DNA from 2 places in the Mesorhizobium sp. M1E.F.Ca.ET.063.01.1.1 genome. Region 2 is predicted to be linked to the other one. Evidence: predicted binding sites of a transcription regulator. Region 2 holds the regulator's gene; the other holds the start of a gene.

Region 1 (8,567 bases), on a different contig from region 2:
GCAACGCGACCGATCAGCCCTGAGGACCATGACCGCATCGCCGGCGCGATCCGCGCCGCCGAGGCGAGGACGGACGGCGAGATCTACTGCGTCGTTGCGCAAACCAGCGACGGCTATTTCTTTCCGGCCGCGTTCGCGGCGGCTATAGCCACGCTCATCGTCAGTCTCGCGGTGGCCTATGGGCTGGAAGCCTGGTGGTTGACCATCCGCCTGCCGCATTTCGTGCTTGCCCAGCTTCTGTCGCTGGGCTGCATGCTCGCGCTTCTATGGGCGCTGCCTGGCTGGCGCATCCATCTTGTGCCGAGGCGGCTGCGCTACCAGGCGGCGCATGCCAACGCGATGAAGCAGTTCCTGGCCCGCAACGTCCACCGCACGAGCGCGCGCACCGGCGTGCTGATCTTCGTCTCGATCGCCGAGCGCTATGCCGAAATTGTCGCCGACAGCGGCATCGATGCCAAGGTCGGCCAGCATGTCTGGGATGGCGTTGTGCGGGACCTCACAAGGCACGCCGGCGACGACCGGCTCGCCGATGGTTTCGTCAAGGCGATCGAATCAGTAGGCGCGGTGCTTGCCGAGCATTTCCCGGTCACCGCCGGCGACGCCAACGAGCTTGACGACCACCTCGTCGAAATCTGACAGGGCCTAGGCTGCAAACCCTGGCTTTGACGGCGGCGCGAGGCGGTTTTCAGCGCTTCCGGCGCCGACAAGTTGGCCTGTGCGAAAGCGCGGGCGCGACGGAGCGGACTCTTTGCAATCGGGCGACGCGGGTTTATGGTTAACCAATCATGAACACGCTGACGATCGATATCAGGAAAGCCGACCCTCGCGATGCAGCCGCCATCGCCGAAGTGCATCAGGAGGCATGGCGCGGCGCCTATTCCGGTATCATCCCGCATCGCACGTTGACCGCCATGATCAACCGCCGCGGCCCCGACTGGTGGGCGAACGCGATTCGCAAGGCGGCAACGGTGCTGGTCGTCGAAATCGGCGGCACGATCGCCGGCTATGCCACGATCGGCAAGAACCGCGCCCGCGAGCTGAGGCAGCAGGGCGAGATCTACGAGCTTTACCTGCGCCCGGAATATCAGGGCATCGGGCTCGGCAGCCGGCTGTTCAAGGCGGCGCGGACGCGCCTGGCCGACCACGGCCTCAGAGGCCTGGTGGTGTGGGCGCTGGAAGACAATTACAACGCTTTAGCCTTCTATGCCGGCAATGGCGGCCGCGATATCGCCGAAGGCGTCGAGGTCTTCGAGCAGAAGGCGCTGAAGAAGGTGGCTTTCGTCTGGGAATGACGGGCGCCGCCTGATAAGCGTCGTTCTTCCAAGACCGCTGCGCACGTCGGGTGACACGCATCAGGTTACAATCCATCACAAAGTGTGCGCTTCCATCAGCGTTCAGCACCATTCGCCGCATTGCACCATGACGCGTGTCCCGCTATCGGTCTGACAAGATCGAGAGGGATTTTGAGCCATGCGTATCGCAGCGATTTCCACCGGAAAGAACCCGCCTGAAGACGTCAACGTCATCATCGAGGTGCCGATCGGCGGCGAGCCGATCAAATATGAGATGGACAAGGAGGCCGGCACGCTGTTCGTCGACCGCTTCCTGCACACCTCGATGCGCTATCCCGGCAATTACGGTTTCGTGCCGCACACGCTTTCCGGCGACGGCGACCCGATCGACGTCCTGGTCTGCAACACGCGCGCGCTGGTGCCGGGCTGTGTCATCAATGTGCGGCCGATCGGCGTGCTGATCATGGAAGACAATGCCGGCCAGGACGAGAAGGTGATCGCGGTTCCCTCGCCCAAGCTCACGCTGCGCTACGAGAACGTCACCGAATACACCCACCTGCCTGACATCACGCGCCAGCAGGTGCAGCACTTCTTCGAGCACTACAAGGACCTCGAGCCCGGTAAATGGGTCAAGATCGAGGGCTGGCACGATTCCAAATACGCCAAGAAGATGATCGTCGACGCGATCGAGCGGGCGAAGGCGGCGAAGTAGGCGATCTCATTTTGAGCTTGATCTTGCCCAAAAACCGGTTCCCACTTTTTGGGATCAAGCTCTAATTATCCACCCGGCCGAAGTCCGGCACTTTGCCGATCACTTCGCGCTTGTCCTTGCCGCAGGCAAAGCCCTTCGCCTTTTCGTCGGCGAGCTTGCGCGCCTGGTCGTTGGCTTGGGGGTTGCCGGTGGCGAGCACCAGGCCGACCGTGCAGCCCTCGTGCTCTTCCGGCTGCGCCACCTTGGCGACGACCAGCACCTCGGTCGGCTTGTTCTCGGCGTCGGGACTGCTGATCTCGCGACGGTGAATGACGGCGAAGGGCACCGCCTTGTCGCCGTTGGTTTCGATCCGCCACTCGACCTTCGGACCGGAGGTGTTGAGCCCGGAAAAACTCTCCCAGACGGCGGTCATGTCGTCGGAGGGAAAGCCGTAATAAACGGACTCGCGGGCATCGTCATAGCCGATCAGCACCGGATAGCCGCGATAGCCGGCACAGGCGAGGCTCGCCCAGTCGCCGTCGCCTTCCTCCGACTGCGCATAGGTCACGCAGTCCTTCTTCCAGTCGAGATCGGTATAGGCGCTGGAAATGTCGCCGGCATGCGCCGCCTGGCAGAAACCGGCGAGGGCAAGCGGGATCAGAAGCGCACGCATGGCGAGGTGTCTCCGATGGAGGTACGTGAGCGTAGCGTCAAAACTGACGCGGGCCTAGGGCGCGGCGGCTGCCAAGCGCCCGTTGTCGGCGTCTGCGCCGCCCCTCATCCGCCTGCCGGCACCTTCTCCCCGTATAGTGACGGGGAGAAGGGAGCTGGGGCGGCCTCGGCACCCTTCCTTCAACGCTGGCGATTGGCGAAATCGCCGGCGGGAGCGCCCCTCTCCCCGTGACTATACGGGGAGAGGATGCCGGCAGGCAGGTGAGGGGCAGCGCCCAAGCTCGAGATTGTTATTTCTTCAGACTGGCTTCGATCAGGAGATCGGCGTTGCGGGCGACCGATGCCGCCGGTCCGCCGAGCCCGAAAAGCTGGCCGCTGATATAGGCGCCCTCGATCAGCAGCAGCAGCCCGTCGCCGAGCGTGTCGGAATCGCTGGCGCCCATCGCCGCCGCCATGGCGCGCAGGCGCCGGCGCAGCTCCATTTTGTTGTTCTCGCTCACCACCCGCGCAGGATGCCCGTGCTCGGGATATTCGACCGCCGCGTTGGTCATGCCGCAGCCGCGATAGTCCGGTTTCTGCGTGCGTTTGCCGACGCGGGTCAGGAAAGCGATGATCTGGGCGCGCGGGTTGCCCGGATGCGCGTCGACGGCCTCGTCGAAGCGCTCCCAGAATTCGAGGTCGTACTTGCGCAGATAGGAGGCCGCGAGCTCGTCCTTGGACGGAAAGCTGCGGTAGAGGCTGGGCTTGGTGACGCCGGCGCGCCTGACGATCTCGTCGACGCCGATCGCCCGGATGCCCTCGCGATAAAAAAGATCGCGCGCCACGTCGAGGATCTTGTCGGCGGCCTTCGGCGCCGGCGCGGCACGGGCCTCATTCACCGACGCTTCAATTTTATTGTCCGATGGCATTCAACAAACTCGCTTGACAATGTTACTGACCGGTACGTATGCATGGCGCCATCCCATTGCAACGTACCGGTCAGTAACATGATAGCTCAGTCCCGTCCGTTTGGCCAGCGCTACGCCTTTGTCGTCGTCGCCGTCATTTTCCTCTGCCTGCTGATCGCCGCCGGGCTTCGCTCGGCACCTTCCGTGATGATGCTGCCGCTGGAGGCGAGCTTCGGCTGGCGGCGCGATGTCATCTCGTTGTCCGCCGGCGTCGGCATTCTGCTTTACGGCCTGACCGGTCCTTTCGCCGCGGCACTGATGGAGCGCATCGGCTTGCGCCGCACGTTGCTTGCCTCGCTGCTGATCATGTCGGGCTCGACGGCGCTCAGCCTGTTGATGACCGAGCCATGGCATCTCTTCATCACCTGGGGCGTGTTTTCCGGCATCGGCTCGGGCGCGGTGGCGAGCGTGCTCGGCGCCACCATCGTCAATCGCTGGTTCAAGACCAATCGCGGCCTGATGATGGGCCTGATGTCGGCTTCGAGCGCCACCGGCATGCTGGTGTTCCTGCCGCTGATCGCCTCGCTGGCGCAGGCCGGCGGCTGGAAGCCGGTGGCGATCGCCGTTGCCATTGCCACTGCTGCGCTTGTGCCCATCGTCTTCCTGCTGGTGCCGGAACGCCCGGCCTCGATTGGCCAGGTGCGTTTCGGCGCCGACGCTGACGATGTGCCGCCGGTATCGCCGGCCTCGCAGGGCAATTTCCTGACGCATACGCTCTCCACGCTGCGCCGTGCCGCGGGTACCAGGGTGTTCTGGTATTTGTTCGCCACTTTCTTCGTGTGCGGCTTCACCACCAACGGCCTCGTCGGCACGCATCTCATCGCCTTCTGCGGCGACATGGGCATCGGCGAAGTGCAGGCTGCCGGGCTGCTGTCGATGATGGGCATCTTCGACCTGATCGGCACGACGCTGTCCGGCTGGCTCACCGACCGCTTCGATCCGCGCAAGCTGCTCGGCGTCTATTATGCGGTGCGCGGCCTGTCGCTGATCTATCTGCCCTATTCCGGCTTCTCGGCAGTCAGCTTGATCATCTTCGCCGTGCTCTACGGGCTCGACTGGATCGCCACCGTGCCGCCGACGCTCAGGCTCGCCAACGAAGCCTTCGGCGACCGCAGCGGACCGATCGTCTTCGGCTGGATCGTCGCCGGCCACCAGGTGGGCGCGGCAGCGGCCGCCGCTTTCGGCGGCACGATGCGTGAACTGCAGGGCAATTACGAGCTCGCCTTCATGATCGCCGGCATGACGGGCATCGCCGCGGCGTGTATTTCGCTGTTGATCAATACGAGCAAGCCGGCGTTCGAGCCGGAGCCGCAGGCGGCTTGAGGCACGGCTTCCCCTTCTCCCCTTGTGGGAGAAGGTGTCGCCGCAGGCGACGGATGAGGGGTGTTCCAGGGAAAGCCGACGTCTCACTCCGCTGGAACACCCCTCATCCGTCTCGGCGCTGCGCGCCGATCCACCTTCTCCCACAAGGGGAGAAGGGTATGCCTGTTCACTGTTATCAAAACTTCATGGTTCCGATATGCGCCTGAAACATTGAGGCGTGAGCTTGGCGGTCCCGTTCAACGCCATCCGGAGACCGCCATGAACAAGATCTCGTTGACCCGCCGCGCTTTCATCACCTCAGCCAGCGCCTTCGGCCTTGTCGGCGCCTCCGGGCTCGCGCTGCCCTACTATTCCCGCGCCAGTCAGCGCCCGGCCTTCACCCACGGCGTCCAGTCCGGCGATGTCGACGCCACCTCGGGCATGGTCTGGACCCGCACGGACCGCCCGGCGCGCGTCATGTACGAAGTGTCGACGACTGAGAGCTTCGCCGATGCGACGAGGCTTGCGCCGCTCGATACCTCGCCGGCCAGCGACTATACGGTGAAACGGCTGCTCACCGACCTAGCCTCCGACCAGGACATCTTCTACCGCATGACTGCGGCCGACCTTTCCGACATCAACGCCGTCTCCGAGCCGATCGTCGGCCGCTTCCGCACCGCGCCGGCCTCCAAGCGCGACGTGCGCTTCGCCTGGTCGGGCGACACCGCCGGCCAGGGCTGGGGCATCGACGAGACCGGCATGAAGACCTACTCGACCATCGCCAAACACACGCCGGACTTCTTCCTGCATTCCGGCGACACGATCTATGCCGACGGCGCCATGAAGGACGAGGTCGACCTGCCCAGCGGCGGCAAGTGGAAGAACGTCGTCATGATCGACGGCAAGCGCAAGGTGGCCGAGACGCTGGACGAGTACCGCGACCAGTGGAAATACAACATGATGGACAAGCACGTGCTGGGCCTCTCCGCCATCTGCCCGACCTTCTATCAGTGGGACGATCACGAGGTGCTGAACAACTGGTCGGATTCGAAGAACCTGACGGCCGACAACCGCTACACGGAAAAATCCATCCATGTGCTCTCGGCTCGCGCGGCGCGCGCCTTCCACGAGATGACCACCATCCGCTACGAGCCGTCGGAGCCGGGCCGCGTCTACCGCAGAATAGCTTACGGCCCGCTGCTCGATGTCTTCTTCCTCGACATGCGTTCCTATCGCGGCCCGAACGGCCCGGACATGGAGGAAACGCTGACGCCGAAGTCGCGCATGCTCGGCGAGCAGCAGACCAAGTGGCTGAAGCGGGAACTGGCGAATTCCAAGGCGACGTGGAAGATCATCGCCGCCGACATGCCGCTCGGCCTCATCGTCTGGGACGACGCGGCCAAGAAGGCCGGCGCCGAGGCGGTCAGCAACGGCGACAATGGCGCGCCGAAGGGGCGCGAGCTCGAATTCGCGGACCTGCTGCGCTACATCAAGAACGCCGGCATCACCAACACGGTGTGGCTCACCGCCGACGTGCACTACACGGCGGCGCACTACTACAATCCGGACAAGGCCAAGTTCCAGGATTTCAATCCGTTCTGGGAGTTCGTCTCCGGCCCGATCCACGCCGGCACGTTCGGCCCCAACGATTTCGACATGACCTTCGGTCCGGAGCTGAAATTCATCAAGGCGCCGACCGCCGAGCAGGGCCAGAACCTGCCGCCGTCGGCCGGGCTGCAGTTCTTCGGTCTGGTCGATATTTCCGGCGCCACCGAGCAGCTCACCGTGCGGCTGATGGATCGCGACGACAACGAGCTTTATAAGGTCACGCTCGACCCGGTGCGGTCGGCATAGGAGATTCTACACTTCGGAGCGTTGCGGCGATGCAGAATTTTGACGTTGGAGGGACAGCACCCCCCTCTGTCCTGCCGGACATCTCCCCCGCAAGGGGGGAGATTGGCAGCTCCGCCGCCGGAGCGTTTTCTGCAACGTTGGCGATTGGCGAAAGCCGGGGCGACATCTGATCTCCCCTCTTGCGGGGGAGATGCCCGGCAGGGCAGAGGGGGGTGTGCCGGAGTGCTACCCTTGCCAGATAGCCGTCGCGAAGATCAATCCGGATAGCAGGTCGCGGGAATGTTCGGCCAGACGGCAGTGTCGCAGTTGGCCGCCTTCTGACGCTGCTTGAAAGCGGCGCTGACCGGGCCGGTGACGATCGGGTCGACGCCGTCAGGGGCGTCGGCGAACATCTGCTGCGCGGTCCTGGCGTCGGGCGGCTGGATGGAACCGGTCTCTCTCAGAGCCGTGGCCGACTGCGCCACACCGGCCGCAAGCAGCACGCCAAGCGCCGCCCATGCGAAAACCGGACGCAATCTGGACATCTGATCGGTCATGAACATCGAACTGCCCGGCCCCTCAAAGGTTCCGCCTTGGTTAACAGAATCATTTCACACCAAGACGTTTAAGAATCAGTGACCATGTATTTGGGGCGGGGCCTCCCCTTTCGCAATTGCGAAAAACCTTGTATGAGCCGCGCAACCGAAAAAGGCGGCGCTTTTGGGCCTGCTGCCTGCAACGCTCCCGAGACCAGACAAATGAACCTCCGCAATATCGCGATCATCGCGCATGTCGACCATGGGAAAACCACCCTCGTCGACCAGCTTCTCAAACAGTCCGGCGCCTTCCGCGACAACCAGCGCGTCGCCGAACGCGCCATGGATTCCAACGACCTCGAAAAGGAACGCGGCATCACCATCCTGGCGAAGGCGACCTCGGTCGACTGGAAGGGCACCCGCATCAACATCGTCGACACGCCCGGACACGCCGACTTCGGCGGCGAGGTCGAGCGCATCCTGTCGATGGTGGATTCAGCGATCGTGCTGGTCGACGCCGCCGAAGGGCCGATGCCGCAGACCAAATTCGTCGTCGGCAAGGCGCTCAAGGTGGGCTTGAGGCCGATCGTCGTCATCAACAAGATCGACCGCCCCGATGCCCGCCATATCGAGGTGGTCAACGAGGTGTTCGACCTGTTCGCCGCGCTCGACGCCACCGACGAGCAGCTCGATTTCCCGATCCTCTACGGTTCGGGCCGCGACGGCTGGGTGTCGGAAAACCCGGAAGGCCCGAAGGACCAGGGACTGGCGCCGCTGTTCGACCTCGTCGTCAAGCATGTGCCGGCGCCGACCGTGCATCCCGGTCCATTCCGCATGATCGGCACCATCCTGGAAGCCAATCCGTTCCTCGGCCGCATCATCACCGGACGCATCGAGTCCGGCACGCTGAAGCCCAATCAGGCGGTCAAGGTGCTGCACCACGACGGCACGCAGATCGAGACCGGACGTATCTCGAAAATCCTCGCCTTCCGCGGCCTCGAGCGCCAGCCGATCGAGGAAGCGCAGGCGGGCGACATCGTGGCGATCGCCGGCCTCTCCAAAGGCACGGTCGCCGATACGTTCTGCGACCCGACGGTGACCGAGCCGCTGCACGCGCAGCCGATCGATCCGCCGACGGTGACGATGTCCTTCCTGGTCAACGACAGCCCGCTTGCCGGCACCGAGGGCGACAAGGTGACCAGCCGCGTCATCCGCGACCGGCTGCTGCGCGAGGCCGAAGGCAATGTCGCGCTGAAGATCGAGGAATCGCCGGAGAAGGATTCCTTCTTTGTCT
Region 2 (5,347 bases):
GTCCGTGATCAGGTCTTCAGCCAATCCCTCGGCGAAGAACTCCTGCTCCGGATCGCTGCTCATGTTGGCGAAAGGCAAGACGGCGACGGCCGCCCTGTCGGGCAATTCCAGCGATACCGGTCGACCGGCCGAAGAGGCTCTGACAGACTGCAAGTTTACGCGATAGCAGTATATCGGCTCGGCTATATTCTTCACCCGCTGGCCGCCCATGGGTTCGAACTCAAACGCCAGCTTCTTCTCGACCTCCTTGGACACCTTCTCTGAAACGCAGACGCCGCCGGGATCAGCGAGCTGCTGCAGGCGAGCGGCGACATTGACACCCTCGCCGTAGCGATCGTCCCCTTCGACGATCACTTCTCCCAGATTGATCCCGAGGCGGACCTCGAAGCGCTCGCTTTCGGGGACACTTGCGTTGCGCTCCACCATGCCGCGTTGAAGGGTTACCGCGCACTCGACAGCATCGACTGCACTGCCGAATTCAGCCAGCAAACCGTCGCCCATCAGTTTGAAGATGCGCCCGTGATGCTTGCTGATCTCCGGCTGGAACAGCTCCTTACGGCTGGCCCTAAGCCGCTCGAAGGTCCCTCCCTCGTCCGCCTCCATCAGGGCCGAGTAAGCTACGACGTCGGCGGCAAGAATGGCCGCAAGCTTGCGTTCCATAGCACCACGGTGTGTGCTTCATGGCCAAGGGTGTCGCGCCAAATGCGCTCCACTCCGGCGATGCGATCACCGAACTCTAGCACGGCTGGAGCTTCCGGGCTAATCCGCAGTCCGCTTGAATGACCACTTAGGGTCAACGGCTGACCTTTGATCGGCGCCGCCAAGTTCACGCCCCGCCAGCGCCGCCAAGTCAACCCCCAGAACCGTCTGGTCCAGTCCACGGATGATCTTGGCCAATTCCATGCATTCGTCCTGCCGCACCTTGTTCTTCCGCCAGGCCATGCAGATCATGCGCTGCGGCATCGGCTCCCTGGAATGGCACGATCCTCAAGTCCGGCATGACGCTGGCGGCGCTTGCCGCCATTTCCGGAACCAGCGTCACGCCCAGCCCATGCGCCACCATCTGCAAAAGGATCGTCAGGCTGGTCGCGCCGTAGCTTGCCATCGCCACCGGCCGCACGCTGCCGCAGACCGCCAGCGCCTGCTCGCGCAGGCAGTGGCCTTCCTCGAGAAGCATCAGCCGCTCCAGCGCCGGGCTTTCCGGCGGCACCGGCGGCGAGGCGAAGGCTGGATCGCCGGCCGATGACGGTGACCGACAAGCCGCAGAAGTTCTTGATGCGCCAGGCGATGGTCGAAGAACTGGGGCTGGTGGCGCAGAAGACGGCGTGACGGGGTGTCTGCTTAGCGCAGCGCCATAGGCAGTCATTGAAACGATCAAAGCCGACGCCGGAGGCGACTTGCGTTTCAAAGGCTCTGCTCTGGCTCGGCGATCCTTGTCGGGTGGCCAGTCAATTGCAGATCAACACGAGCTTGCCCTTGACACCTCCCTGACCGAGCAGCTCCTGGGCGCGACGAGCCTCAATCAATGGCATCCGGTCGGCCACCATCGGCTTGATCTTCCCGTCGCGAAGCAGATCGAGCAAGACGCCGAGATCTTCGCGGAACCAAGCGAGCTTCCACCGTTTCAGATATTGTATGCTGTAGGGGAGTATGCGTCGTCGGCCTGGTGAAACGAAAGCGCGGACCGCGTACCACGCAGGTCGCAATATCCCGCGAAGACGGTAACGCAAGCCCCCTGCCAGTTGGCCCTTCTGCAGAAATGAAGTGAAGCCATAGGCTATGACGCGGCCACCAGGCCTCAGAGTACGAAACGAACGCCAGACATTGGCTTCGCCGACCCCATCGAAGACGACATCCACGCCGTCGTTTGTCAGACGATGAATCTCTTCGACAAAGTCAACTCGCTCGTAGTCGATCGGCGTGGCCCCGAGATCGGATACGATCTGATGGGCTGCAAGAGATGCAGTCCCATACATCTCCAGACCTGCCAGGCGGCCAAGTTGCAGCAGAGCCGTGCCGACTCCGCCGGCGGCGCCATGAATGAGGACCCGTTGACCCGGAGAGGCATGCCCAAGGCGATGCATCATCTGATAGGCCGTAACGTAGTTCAGCACGAGGCTGACTGCCTCGGCGGGATCGACACCAGTTGGAACCAGAGTGAGTTCATCTGCCGGCAGGCAAATGAACTGGGCGTAACCACCATGAATGGGAAGCGCCGCAACCATTTTACCAATCATGGCATGGGACACTCCCTCTCCGGCCTCATCGACGATGCCGACAATGTCCCATCCTGGCGTGAATGGCAGGGTCGTTTTCTCGGGATGAATCCCCTCCCGCATCAATAGCTCTGCGAAGGAGACGCCGGCGGCGATTGTTTGCACACGCAGTTCACCTGATGCCGGATGGGGCGCGTCCTCCTCCACGATCTCCAGAACTTCAGGTCCGCCATGGTGGCGAACAACGACGCGCAGAGACTTCATGGCAACCTCGGTCCAAATTGGACTCCTCCACTGAGGCAAACTCTAGTGGAAAGGTAGCGCGCGCTGGGATGGAGCGACTTGCTCCAGATCAACCCCACGAGAAGATCGGTCGCCACCCAACAAACAACTGCTCATTTGAGCAGAATGACATTGGGACGCAGCCGCGACAGCAGTTGGAATGGCCTCACATCAGCTGCCGTTGGGGGTGAGCGGAAACGAACGACAGGTTTGGGTCAGAAGCCGACATTGCCTGTGGCCCCTTCGCGGCCATCGGCAACCGCCTGCTATTGAGTTCTGCCCCTGAAACATGATTTCGATCCATCGGGAGGGCGGGACTCCAGAGCAATTCCAGGAAAAGTGTGAAGCGCGGTTTCCGTCCGCAATTGCGTGAAAACAAAGAGATGGAGTGGCTCGCCGTTTCCGTGAAACGGTGAACCGCCCTAGTCTTCCCTGATCGCGTAGCCCGCACCGCGGATGGTGCGGATGACGTCGGGCATGCGGCCATTGTTGACCGCCTTGCGCAGGCGTCCGACATGCACGTCCACCGTGCGCTCGTCGATATAGATCGTCTCGCCCCAGACATTGTCGAGCAGCTGGCTGCGCGAGAACACGCGGCCGGGATGCCGCATCATGAATTCGAGCAGCCGGAACTCGGTCGGGCCGAGCCTGATCTCGCTCTTCTTGCGGTAGACGCGGTGCGATTCACGGTCGAGCACGATGTCGCCGACCTTGAGCACGCTGGACAGCACCTCCGGCTTGGCGCGGCGCAGCAGCGCCTTGATCCTGGCCATGAATTCCGGCGTCGAGAACGGCTTGACCAGATAATCGTCGGCGCCCGTCGAGAGGCCGCGCACTCTGTCGCTCTCCTCGCCGCGCGCGGTCAGCATGATGATCGGCAGCCGTTCGGTCTCTGGCCGCATCCTCAGGCGCCGGCAGAGCTCGATGCCGGAAACCGCCGGCACCATCCAGTCGAGCACGAGCAGGTCGGGCACGTTTTCCTGCAGGCGGATCTCGGCCTCGTCGCCGCGTGTCACCACCTCGACCTGATAGCCTTCGGATTCGAGGTTGTAGCGGAGCAGCACCCCCAGCGGCTCCTCGTCCTCCACCACCATGATGCGTGGCGCGATCATTCAGCAGGTACCTTCGTTGTCAGGCCGCCGGCGCCGGCATCGCCGTCTCGTCCTGCTTCGGACGGTTCGCGGGCAATTGCGTGCCGGTCAGCACATAGTAGGCGTTCTCGGCGATGTTGGTCACATGGTCGCCGATGCGCTCAAGATTCTTGGCGCAGAACAATAAATGCGTGCAGGCCGTGATGTTGCGCGGATCCTCCATCATGTAGGTCAGGAGCTCGCGGAAGACGGAGGTGTATTTGACGTCGACGCGCTCGTCGTCGTTCCTGAGCTTGGCAAGCGCCGTGGCGTCGCCCGCGGTGTACTCCTCGATCACGCCCTGGACCTGGATCAGCACCAGCTGCGCCATCGAGTCGATGGAGTGCGACAGGTCGCGCGGCGCGGCGCTGATGCCGACCGAGCCGACGCGCTTGGCGATGTTCTTGGCGAGGTCGCCGATGCGCTCGAGGTCGCCGGCCATGCGGATCGCGCCGACCACGCTGCGCAGGTCGTCGGCCATGGGTTGCCGTTTGGCGATGAGCGTGATGGCGCGGTCGTCGAGCTCGCGCTGGCGCGCATCCATGATGGCGTCGTCGGAGACGACGCGCTGCGCCATCGCGTTGTCGGAATTGAGCAGAGCCTTGGTCGAAGCGCCGACCATGGAGCCGGCGAGATCGCCCATGTCGATGATGAGCTGGCTGATCTGCCTCAGATCCTCGTCGAAGGAAGCGACGGTGTGTTCGGCCATGATGGTATCCTCGTATGAACTCAGCCGAAGCGGCCGGTGATGTAGTCCTGCGTGCGCTTCTCGCGGGGCGAGGTGAAGATCTTCTCGGTCCGGTCGAACTCGACCAGCTCGCCGAGATACATGAACGCCGTCTGCCGCGACACGCGCGCCGCCTGCTGCATGTTGTGGGTGACGATCACGATCGTGTAGTCGGCCTGCAATTCGTCGATCAGTTCCTCGATCTTGGCCGTCGACAGCGGATCGAGCGCCGAGCACGGTTCGTCTAGCAGGATGACTTCCGGCTTCACCGCCACAGTGCGGGCGATGCAAAGCCGCTGCTGCTGACCGCCGGAAAGGCTCTGGCCGCTGGCGTTGAGCTTGTCCTTGACCTCGCTCCACAGCGCCGCGCGCTTCAGTGCCTGCTCGACGCGGTTGTCCATCTCGGTCTTGCTGATCTTCTCATACAGCCTGACGCCGAAGGCGATGTTCTCGTAAATCGACATCGGGAACGGCGTCGGCTTCTGGAACACCATGCCGATCTTGGTCCTGAGCAGGTTGAGGTCCTGCGAACGGTCGAGGATGTTCTTGCCGTCGAGCAGCACCTGGCCTTCGGCGTTCTGCTTCGGATAGAGCTCGTAGATGCGGTTCAGCACGCGCAGCAGCGTCGACTTCCCGCAACCCGACGGGCCGATGAAGGCGGTGACGCTGCGTTCGGGCAAGGACAGGTTGATGTCCTTCAGCGCCTTCGACTGGCCATAGTAGAAGTTGAGGTTCTTGACCTCGATCTTGGCCTTCTCGACGACGGTGTCGGCTACGTTCAGGTCGGTGGACAACATCGGTTTCATCTGTCCTCTCTGCGTCCGGTAAGGCTGCGGGCGAAGATGCTCAGCCCGAGAACCGTCAGGGTGATTATGAGTGCGCCCGTCCAGGCCAGTTGCTGCCACTCCTCATAGGGGCTCAGCGCGAACTGGAAGATGGTCACCGGCAGGCTGGCCATCGGCGCATTGAGATTGCTCGACCAGAACTGGTTG

Evidence for each region. The regulator PhoB, encoded in region 2, activates phosphate uptake and scavenging genes when phosphate is short. The targets are predictions, from matches to a motif close to TGTCATNNANCTGTCAT.
Region 1: EOA29_RS06130 (alkaline phosphatase) is a predicted target of PhoB. The motif match lies at 5,096-5,112, and genes of this name have one in related genera.

The regions. Positions count from the first base shown of each region.
Region 1 covers NZ_RZSC01000043.1:1,909-10,475, reverse strand. Annotated here, with positions in the region: gene EOA29_RS06170 (TPM domain-containing protein) at 1-636, shown strand, start outside; gene EOA29_RS06165 (GNAT family N-acetyltransferase) at 786-1,292, shown strand; gene ppa (inorganic diphosphatase) at 1,471-2,004, shown strand; gene EOA29_RS06155 (hypothetical protein) at 2,066-2,656, opposite strand; gene EOA29_RS06145 (TetR/AcrR family transcriptional regulator) at 2,946-3,563, opposite strand; gene EOA29_RS06140 (MFS transporter) at 3,642-4,925, shown strand; gene EOA29_RS06130 (alkaline phosphatase) at 5,184-6,758, shown strand; gene EOA29_RS06120 (hypothetical protein) at 7,013-7,294, opposite strand; gene typA (translational GTPase TypA) at 7,496-8,567, shown strand, end outside.
Region 2 covers NZ_RZSC01000362.1:211-5,557, reverse strand. Annotated here, with positions in the region: partial or broken gene EOA29_RS22510 (adenylate/guanylate cyclase domain-containing protein) at 1-660, opposite strand, end outside; partial or broken gene EOA29_RS22505 (LysR substrate-binding domain-containing protein) at 859-1,240, opposite strand; gene EOA29_RS22500 (medium chain dehydrogenase/reductase family protein) at 1,449-2,480, opposite strand; gene phoB (phosphate regulon transcriptional regulator PhoB) at 2,921-3,610, opposite strand; gene phoU (phosphate signaling complex protein PhoU) at 3,630-4,337, opposite strand; gene pstB (phosphate ABC transporter ATP-binding protein PstB) at 4,358-5,161, opposite strand; partial or broken gene EOA29_RS22480 (ABC transporter permease subunit) at 5,158-5,347, opposite strand, start outside.